3 regions of the Nonomuraea diastatica genome follow, and region 1 is predicted to be linked to each of the others. Evidence: riboswitches for the same ligand, from Rfam matches in the RefSeq annotation. Region 1 holds a riboswitch; each other region holds the start of a gene.
What was found. Region 1 has a riboswitch for thiamine pyrophosphate ahead of thiC (phosphomethylpyrimidine synthase ThiC). Riboswitches for the same ligand answer to the same signal wherever they lie in the genome.
Positions count from the first base shown of each region.

Region 2: it holds a riboswitch for thiamine pyrophosphate, as region 1 does, so the genes downstream of both, E1294_RS06795 (purine-cytosine permease family protein) here and thiC (phosphomethylpyrimidine synthase ThiC) in region 1, are expected to answer to the same signal.
Region 3: it holds a riboswitch for thiamine pyrophosphate, as region 1 does, so the genes downstream of both, thiO (glycine oxidase ThiO) here and thiC (phosphomethylpyrimidine synthase ThiC) in region 1, are expected to answer to the same signal.

Region 1 is NZ_SMKP01000133.1:10,303-13,570, reverse strand. It holds gene E1294_RS35620 (universal stress protein) at 1-777, opposite strand, end outside; gene E1294_RS35615 (hypothetical protein) at 790-1,137, opposite strand; gene E1294_RS35610 (class I SAM-dependent methyltransferase) at 1,176-1,787, opposite strand; TPP riboswitch at 1,839-1,951, shown strand; gene thiC (phosphomethylpyrimidine synthase ThiC) at 1,944-3,268, shown strand, end outside.
Region 2 is NZ_SMKP01000013.1:57,187-60,454, forward strand. It holds gene E1294_RS06790 (methylated-DNA--[protein]-cysteine S-methyltransferase) at 1-1, shown strand, start outside; gene E1294_RS06795 (purine-cytosine permease family protein) at 1-1,298, opposite strand, end outside; TPP riboswitch at 1,289-1,403, opposite strand; gene E1294_RS06800 (rhodanese-like domain-containing protein) at 1,462-1,785, opposite strand; gene E1294_RS06805 (winged helix-turn-helix transcriptional regulator) at 1,860-2,294, opposite strand; gene E1294_RS06810 (MFS transporter) at 2,370-3,268, shown strand, end outside.
Region 3 is NZ_SMKP01000057.1:44,771-48,038, reverse strand. It holds gene E1294_RS21005 (thiazole synthase) at 1-560, opposite strand, end outside; gene thiS (sulfur carrier protein ThiS) at 553-744, opposite strand; gene thiO (glycine oxidase ThiO) at 750-1,886, opposite strand; TPP riboswitch at 1,876-1,992, opposite strand; gene E1294_RS20990 (NAD(P)/FAD-dependent oxidoreductase) at 2,052-3,227, shown strand; gene E1294_RS20985 (Rv2175c family DNA-binding protein) at 3,258-3,268, shown strand, end outside.

The sequences.
Region 1 (3,268 bases):
CGAGCCGAGCAGCATGCCGGCGAGCTGCCCGTGCCCCCGCGAGCCGACCACGAGCAAGTCGGCGCCCTCGGCCGCCTCCTTCAGCACCTCGATGGGGTGGCCGTGCACGACCTCGGGCACCACGTCCACGTTCGGGTGCCGCTCCTGCCGCTCGGCCAGCAGGTCCTGCAGCTGCTGCAGGGTGTGCTGCTCGTTCTCGGGATCGGCGGGTACGAAGCCGCCGGGCCGCGGCCACGCCCACGCCTGCACGACCCGCAGCCGCACCTCGCGCAGCTCGGCCTCGGTGAAGGCGAAGTCGAGCGCCCGCAGGCCGTGAGGTGAGCCGTCGGTGCCGGCGACGATCTCGCCGCGCGGCGTCGCGGGCCGCTCGCCGACCACGACGACGTTCGTACGGGCGTGGGCGGCGACCCCGTGGGCGACGGATCCGACCAGCAGCCCGCGTACGCCGCCGATGCCGTGGCCGCCGACGACCAGCAGTTCGGCCTGTTCCGCGGCCTTGATCAGCGCCGTGCGGGGGTCGCCGGGCAGCAGGGTGGTCTCGACGACGATCGCGGGGCGTTCGCGGAGCGCCCGGTCGCGTGCGGCGACGAGCACAGAGTTCGCTTCGTCGCGCATCCACCGGGCGACATCGGCGTAGCGGTGAGACAGCGCCTCGCACACCCACCGCGGCACCGCGTGGGCCACGGTCAGCGGTGTACGGCGCAGTGCCGCCTCCGTGGCCGCCCAGCCGGCGGCCTCCAGTCCGGCCCGTGAGCCGTCGACTCCCACGATGATCATGGTGTCTGCCCCTCAGGAGAACGCGTAGCACTCCACCTCGGCGCGGCGGAACGAGATGCCGTGCTCCCTGGAGTCGCGGATGCACGCGCGCTCGGCCTGGCTGAGCTTGAGCGTGCCGCACACGGTCACGCCGGCGTACGTACGGCAGTCGAGCTTGGCGTCCCTTTCGCCGATGCGGTAGAGCTCCTTGACCGTCGAGCGGCAACGCGCCTTGCCCGTGTCGGCGTAGCGGCACTGGGCGCGCAGCGTCTGGTATTGCTCCTCGCTCACCTCGTGCTGGTCCGTCCCGTCGCCGTGGGCGGCGGGGGTGCCGAGCGTGGCCAGCAGCACGAGTCCTGCGACAGCGGCGATCTTTTTCATAGTCCCCCTGATGGGGTTGGTACCGCTGGAGACGGCCGTCAAACCTCGCGCTTGATCGCCAGAATGCTCAGCCACGTGCGCCCGGCGGTGTTCAGGCCGTGCTCGACGGTCTCGAATCCGGCCGCGCCGAGGAGGTGCAGGAGTGCGGCGGGGTCGCGGTGGACGAACCAGCGGTGCCGGCCGGCCGCGCTCGGAACTTCCTCCCACCCCTCCGAGTCGCCCGCCGAGGTGCTCAGCCCCAGCACGCCGCCCGTACGTAGGGCCGTCCACCAGGCGCGGAGCGTGGCCTCGGTCTCGGCGGCGGGCACGTGCAGGAGGGCCGCGACCGACCACAGGCCGGCGAGCGAGCCGGGGGCCACGGGCGGCCGGCGCAGGTCGCCCAGCACGGCGGGGACGCCGCGGGCGGCGGTCAGTCCGGCCATGGCGGCCGAGCGGTCCACGCCGACGACCCGCAGCCCGCGCCCGCCCAGCCAGGCCGCGTCTCTTCCCGGCCCGCAGCCCAGGTCGGCGACCGTTCCGCCGGCGGGCACGGTGTCGGCGAAGCGCTGCCGGAAGAGCTGGAGGCCGGCGTCGGGATGCTCGTTGCCGGCGGCGAAGGCGGGGGCGATGTGGTCGTAGGTGGCTGCGGTCTTTGACGTGGGATCTTCCATTTTGAGGATGATGTCATGTTTCGTCCTGGCAGAGGTGTGGGTACGATCACCGCCGTCCAACGCGGGAGCCCGGTGCAGACCGGGCTGAGAGGACGGCTGACAGCCGCCGACCGCCAGAACCTGCTCCGGGTAATGCCGGCGAAGGGAGTTTGCGCGATGACTGACGCGCGTGTCCCCACCTTCACCAAGATCTACGAAGGCGACCTCCGTGTCCCCAAGCGCCAGGTGCACCTCTCCGACGGTTCGTCGGTGACGCTCTACGACACCTCCGGCCCGTACACCGACCCGTACGTCGAGACCGACGTGCGGCGCGGGCTGGCGCGCCTGCGCGAGCCGTGGGTCGCCGAGCGCCGCGCGGCGGGCGCACCCGTGACCCAGGTGGCCTGCGCCAAGCAGGGGCTGGTCACCAAGGAGATGGAGTTCGTGGCCGTGCGGGAGGGCGTCACCCCCGAGCTCGTCCGCCAGGAGGTGGCCGCGGGCCGGGCCATCATCCCCGCCAACGTCAACCACCCCGAGACCGAGCCGATGATCATCGGCCGCAACTTCCTCGTGAAGATCAACGCCAATATCGGCAACTCCGCCGTGACCTCCTCCATCGAGGAGGAGGTCGAGAAGATGACCTGGGCCACCCGGTGGGGCGCCGACACGATCATGGACCTGTCCACCGGGCCCGACATCCACGAGACCCGCGAGTGGATCATCCGCAACTCGCCGGTGCCGGTCGGGACCGTGCCCATCTACCAGGCGCTGGAGAAGGTCAAGGGCCGCCCGGAGGCGCTGTCGTGGGAGGTCTACCGCGACACCCTCATCGAGCAGTGCGAGCAGGGTGTCGACTACGTGACCGTGCACGCGGGGGTGCGGCTGGCGTACGTGCCGCTCACCGCCCGCCGCAAGACCGGCATCGTCTCGCGCGGGGGCTCGATCATGGCCGCCTGGTGCCTGGCGCACCACCGCGAGAGCTTCCTGTACGAGAACTTCGACGAGATGTGCGAGCTCCTGGCGCGCTACGACGTGTCGTTCTCCCTCGGCGACGGGCTGCGTCCCGGCTCGATCGCGGACGCCAACGACGAGGCTCAGTTCGCCGAGCTGCGCACGCTCGGCGAGCTGACCACGATCGCGCGGCGGCACGACGTTCAGGTGATGATCGAGGGCCCGGGGCACGTGCCCATGCACAAGATCAAGGAGAACGTCGACCTGCAACGCGAGCTCTGCGACGACGCGCCGTTCTACACCCTCGGCCCGCTCGTCACGGACGTCGCCCCCGGATACGACCACATCACCTCGGGCATCGGCGCCGCCATGATCGGCTGGTACGGCACCGCCATGCTCTGCTACGTCACCCCCAAGGAGCACCTCGGCCTGCCGAACAAGGACGACGTCAAGACCGGCGTGATCACGTACAAGATCGCCGCCCACGCCGCGGACCTCGCCAAGGGCCACCCCGGGGCGCAGGCGTGGGACGACGCGCTGTCGGACGCGCG
Region 2 (3,268 bases), on a different contig from region 1:
AGCGCGGTCACGAGGGCCGCCACCACCGCCGCGCCGAGTGCGCCGTTCATCCACGGTTGCCGGGTGAAGCCGATGGCGTCGCGGGCCGACGCCCAGAACCCGTCCCACGCGGCGATGGTGGGCGTCGAGGTGGTCAGCCAGTAGGCGGCGAAGCCGAGCGCCCACGGCACCAGCATCGACCAGCGCGAGGGGGCGTCCTCGTCGGTGTTCCAGCGGTCGGAGCGGCCGAACCCGAAATAGTCGACGGCCAGCACCGCGAACATCGGCACGAACACCGCCCCGATCACGCCCAGGAACGCGCCGTACGAGGTGACGTCGACGACCAGGGCGATCACGACCGTGAACACGCCGATGGCGGTGGAGATGACCCGCCGGTCGACGCGCGGCATCAGGTTCTGCAGCGACATGGTGGTGGAGTAGACGTTCGCGAACGACTGATCGGTTTCGCGCAGCACCAGGATGCCGAAGAACAGTGCTCCGAGCGGAGCGGCCACGAACGGGGTGAACACGGCCGTGTTGTCGGCGTTCACGGCGGCGGCGCCGGCGATGGCCACGGCGTAGACGCCGAGCCCGAGGCAGGCCACCTGGGCCACCGTGTAGCCGCCGACGATCCCGGTGAACGCCGCGCGCCCGGAGCGGGAGTGCCGGGCGAAGTCGGCGGCCAGCGGCACCCAGGACACCGACAGCGCGATCACGTAGTCGACGGCCGGGGCGAACCCGGTCCACGACCCGCCGGCGGGCGCGGGCGCCTGGGTCAGGAAGAACCAGGTGAACCAGATCATCGACACGATCACGCCGACGGTGACGTACCGCCGCAGCAGGCGGATCGCACCGAGCGGCCAGATCGTGAGCGCGGTGGTCAGCACGCCCGCCAGGACCACCCACACGGGGTACGCCACCCCGTCGAAGATCGCGGTGGCGGCCTTGGCGATCACCCACAACTCGAAAGCGCCCCACCCGAGCATCTGCACGATGTTCAGCACCGTGGGCGCGTAGGAGATCCTGGCCCCGAACAGGCCGCGCAGCAGCACCATGGCGGGCTGGCCCGTGCGGGTGCCGGGAATGGCGGACAGACCCACCATGGCCGTGCCGATCAGGCTACCGACCACCGTCGCCACCAGTGCGGCGGACAGGCTGAGCGGCGCGTCGCCGGTCGGGTTGAGCAGGAGCAGCGCTCCCGAGAAGCCGAGGAGGCTGACACCGAGGTTGGCCCAGAGCGCGCCCTGATCGAGCACGCCCAGGGTCTTGGGGGGCTGCCCGTCGAGGGTCAGCGGAACTTCGTCGGCGACGTGCGACATCGCACTCTCCCTACGCCGGCATTACCCGGACAGGTTCAGGCGGTCGGCAGCGGATCGAATAGCTGCCCTCTCAGCCCGGCACCCCGAGCTCCCGCGACGATCTGGAGTTAGCGCCCCCATGATGCCCCAAAGGCGGCAAAACCGCCATAGCAGGGCGTTCGGCTCAGGCCACGAAGGGCGGTTCCCCCGTCTCGCTGACCAGCGCACGCCCCGCGGACTCCCACGACTGCATGCCGCCCCCGACATTGACCGCTTCGTGCCCGAGCTGGTTGAGCCAGGCCGCCACCTGCAGCGACCGGCCGCCCACCCGGCAGACGACATAGACCGTCCGGTCGCTGGGCACCTCGTCGACGCGGCCCTGGATCTGGGTCATCGGGATGTGCACCGCCTCACGGGCGTGGCCCGCCATCCATTCGTCCTGCTCACGGACGTCGAGGAGGTAGGCGTCTGCGGGGATGGCACTCGGCTCGATCTCAGGAACGGTCATGACTCCATCATCTCCCGGCGAGGGAGTGCCGTCGTCTGGAGGAGGAGCGACGGCATCAGGCGACTGAGCCCGCCTCACGAAGTGGGTCCATGAGCACGGGCGTCGTACGCGGCTCGTGCGCGGGCGATCTCCTCCTGGTGCGCCTCCGTCCAGGTGACCAGGGACTTGATGGTCTCGTGCAGCGTACGGCCGAGCGGCGTCAGCGCGTAGTCGACCCTGGGCGGCACGACGGGGTGGACCGTGCGGCTGACCAGGCCGTCACGTTCGAGCTGGCGCAGGGTGACGCTCAGCATGCGCTGGCTGACACCGTCGATCTCGCGGCGGAGCTGGGTGAAACGCAGGGTCTGGCAGTCGAGCAGGGCGATGACCAGCAGCGACCACTTGTCGGCGATGCGATCGAGGATCTGGCGCACCTCGCAGTCCTCACGGGTGTCCCACTGGCGCGCGTCGTAGTCGTCGTCCACGGTGCCCGCGGAGTAACCGAGTGATTCAGAAGTGCCTTCTTCCATGCCACCCCATGATGGCCAATGATATGGACGGTTACAACAAGGAACCGACCTGCTTTTCCGTAACCGGGGGTTGTCATGCCTGTCTCTGCTCGTACGTGGGGCGTACTGATCGTTCTTTGCGGGGCCATCTTTCTCGAGGGCATCGACGTCGCCATGTTGAACGTCGCCCTCCCCGCCATCCGGGCCGATCTCGGGGTGCCCACGAGCATGCTCAGCGGGGTGGTGAGCGCCTACGTGCTCGGTTACGGCGGCTTCATGCTGCTCGGCGGCCGGGCGGCCGACCTGCTGGGCCGGCGGCGCATGTTCCTGCTCTGGCTGGGGGTGTTCCTGACCTTCTCCGGGCTCGGCGGGGTCGCGAACGACGGCTGGGTGCTGCTGCTGGCGAGGTTCGTCACCGGAGTGGCCGCCGGCTTCATGACGCCCGCGGGACTGTCGCTGATCACCACGAGCTTCCCCGAGGGCCGCGATCGCAACCGCGCCCTGATCATCTACGGGAGCACCGGCGCCGCCGGCTTCGCGCTCGGTCTGGTGATCGGCGGGGTGCTCACCGAGTTCGGCTGGCGCTGGGTCTTCTTCGCCCCGGTCCTGATGTCGCTGGTGGTCCTGCTCGCGGCGATCGTGCTGATCAAGGAGGGGCCCGCCGGCGAGCGCCCGGCAGGCGGTTTCGACCTCCCGGGCGCGGCGAGCGCGACGGGCGCGATGATGTTGCTGGTCTATGGAGTGGTACGCCTCGAGCACCCCTCCGAAGGCCTGCCGCTGACGCTCGCTGTCTTCGCCGCGGCCCTGGGGTTGCTGGCGGCGTTCGTGGCCATCGAGCGCCGCTCCCCGCACCCCCTGGTCCGCCTCGGCATCTTCAGGTCGGCCGCGCTGGTCCGGGCCAACGTGACGGCCGCCCTGCTCACAGCCTCGTTCTTCGGCTTCCAGTTCCTGGTCACGCTCTACCTGCAGGAGCTGCGCGGCTGGTCACCCATGCA
Region 3 (3,268 bases), on a different contig from region 1:
GTGCCGATGCCCGCGTCGAGGATGACCGGCACGGACGCGGCCTCCACGATCAGCTCGATGTTGTGCGGGTTGCGGATGCCCAGCCCGGAGCCTATCGGCGCGCCCAGCGGCATGACGGCCGCGCAGCCCGCCTGCTCCAGGCGCCGCGCCAGCGCCGGATCGTCGCCGATGTACGGCAGCACCACGAACCCGTCGGCCACCAGCCGCTCGGCCGCGTCGAACGTCTCGATCGGGTCGGGCAGCAGCGTGCGCTCGTCGGCGATGACCTCCAGCTTGACCCAGGGCGTGCCGAGCGCCTCCCTGGCCAGCCGCGCCGTCAGCACGGCCTCGCCCGCGGTGAAGCAGCCCGCGGTGTTGGGGAGCACCTTGATGTCCCGCCTGCGCAGCACGTCGAGGACGGAGCCGCGGGCGTCCGGGTCGAGCCGCCGCATGGCGACCGTGGTCATCTCGGTGCGGGACGCGGCCAGCGCCTGGTCGAGCACCTCGAGCGAGGGGGCACCGCCGGTGCCCATGATGAGCCGGGATGAGAACTTCTCCCCGGCGACGATCAGATCATCCACCTTGCACCGCCGTCAGAACCTCCACGCGGTCGCTGTCGCTGAGCGCCGTCGTCTCCCAGGCGCTGCGCGTGACCACCTCGTCGTTCACGGCCACGGCCACTCCGGTGGTGGCCGCGGTCAACGTGCTCACGGCCTGCGCCACGGTCGTGCCGTCGATCACCTCGTGCGCGGTCCCATTGATCATCACAATCATGAAATTTCCTGAAACCTTCCTGGCGAGCACAACGCCGCCAGCTCGTCCTCTTCGCCCAGCAGGATGGCCGTCGTCAACGGGGCCAGCAGCACGCCGCCCCGATGGTGCCCGGTGGCCAGCGTGAGCCCGGGCGTGCCGCTCGGGCCGATGACGGGCAGGTTGTCCGGCGTCCCGGGCCGCAGCCCGGCCACCACGTCGGCCACCTCCAGCTCGGTGACGCCCGGCACCAGCTCTCTGGCGTCACGCAGCAGCTCGTAGAGCCCGCCGGCCGTCACCCTGGTGTCGAACCCCATCTCCTCCTGGGTGGCGCCGACGACCAGCTCACCGTCGCCCCTGGGGACCAGGTAGACGGACGAGCCGTGCACGGTGCCGCGTACGCACCGGCCGAGCAGGGGCTGGGCGGAGCTCAACCGAATGATCTGCCCCTTGACCGGCCGCACCGGCACCCCGGCGAGCCCGGCGCTCCACGCCCCGGCCGCCAGGATCACCCGTTCGGCCCGCAGCCGCCGCGGCACGCCGCCATCGGCCAAGGCGGGGGCCGGGACGTCGGGTGGCGCGAGGCGTACCCCCGCGACCTTGCCGTCGTCACGCAGGAGCTCGCTCACGCGCGCCCGCACCAGCGGGACGCGCAGCCGGTCGAGGGCGGCGAGCAGCGCCGCCGTCACGCGGCGCGGATCGACCCAGGCGTCGCCGGGAGCCAGCAGGCCGCCGCGCACGGCGGGGGCCAGCATGGGCTCGAGGCGCCGGCACTCGCGCCCGGTCAGCCGCTCGACCGGCAGCTGCAGCTTCTCCATGAACGCGGCAAGCTCGTCCAGCGCCGCCAGGTCGTCGGCGCCGAACGCGACGTCGAGTGTCCCGTTCGTACGGAAATCGAGTGCGACCGCCCCGGGGAGCCCGGCGTCCTCGGCCAGCTCGGCGGCGAAGGACGGCCAGCGGCGCAGCGCGGCCATCCCCAGCCGCAGCAGCGGCGCCTCGGTGTAGGTCACCTCGCTGACCGGCGCCAGCATCCCCGCGGCCGCGTGGGAGGCACCCGAGGCGGGAGCCGGGTCGGCCACGGTGACCGGCCGGCCGGAGCGGGCCAGCCGCCAGGCGACCGACAGCCCGACGATCCCGCCGCCTACGATCACGTCCACATGCGCTCCCTTCGCCGGCATGACCCGGATCAGGTGTCTTGCGGTCGAAGGCCCGGTCAAGCCTTCCTCTCAGCCCGGTAACGGCCGGACTCCCGCGCGTCTTTCCCTCACCAGCCTACGGCCTCGGTGTCACGCCCGGACACGGCCCCCGTTATGGTCATCAGCGTGAACCACGTCGTCGTCGTCGGAGCAGGACTGGCCGGTCTGCGCACCGTGGAGGCGCTGCGCGCACGGGGCTTCACCGGCCGCGTCACCATGGTCGGCAGGGAACGCCATCACCCCTACGACCGCCCGCCCCTGTCCAAGGCCGTGTTGTCAGGAGAGGCCGACGACAGCTACGTCGGCGCCGACCTGGCCGCGCTCGGCGTCGAGTTCTGGCCCGGCGTCAGCGCCAAGTCGCTGCGCGCGGGGGTCGTGGGGACGACCGAGGGCGAGCTGGGCTACGACGGCCTGGTCATTGCCACCGGAGCCGACCCGATCAGGCTGCCCGGCGACGGCCCCCAGCACGTGCTGCGCACCCTCGACGACGCCCACGAGCTCAGGGCCATGCTCGTCCCCGGCGCCCGCGTCGCGATCATAGGAGCCGGCTGGATCGGCGCCGAGGTCGCCACCGCCGCACGCCGGGCGGGGTGCGCGGTGACGGTGATCGAGGCCGGCCCCGCGCCGCTCGCCACCGCCGTCGGCGCCGAGATCGGCGCGCGCACCGAGCACTGGTACACCGGCATCGACCTGCGGCTCGGCGCCATGGTCGACTCCGTGGACGAGGGTGGCGTGCGCCTGGTGGGCGGCGCGTTCGTCGACGCCCACGTGGTCGTCACCGGCATCGGCGTGCGCCCCGCCGTCGAGTGGCTCGCCGACGCCGACATCGACCTGCACAACGGCGTCGTCACCGACGAGCATTTGCGCGCCTCGCTGCCCGGCGTCGTCGCCGTCGGCGACTGCGCCGCCTGGTGGTCGCGCCGCTGGCGGACCCGGCTCCGCGTCGAACACTGGGACTCCGCGCTCAACGCACCCGAGGTCGCCGCCGCGACGCTGCTCGGCGAGGACGCCGTCTACGATCCCGTGCCCTACTTCTGGTCGGAGCAGTTCGGGCACATGGTGCAGTACGCCGGTCACCACCCCGCCGGCGAACGCCTCCTCTACCGCGGCGACGTCGAGGCGGGTCAGGAGGGAAAATGGTCGGCCGTCTGGCTCACCGCCGAGGACGCCCTCGCCGCGGTGCTCGCCGTCGATCGGCCGCGAGACCTCGTACAGGGCCGCAGAATCATCGCCTCAGGCCAACACCTCGATGCCAAACGCCTGGTAGATCCCGAAGTGTCCCTACGAGATTGTGTTGTTTGAGCAAGCGCGCCATGTGGTAGTTGTGGTTTCGTGACACTTTC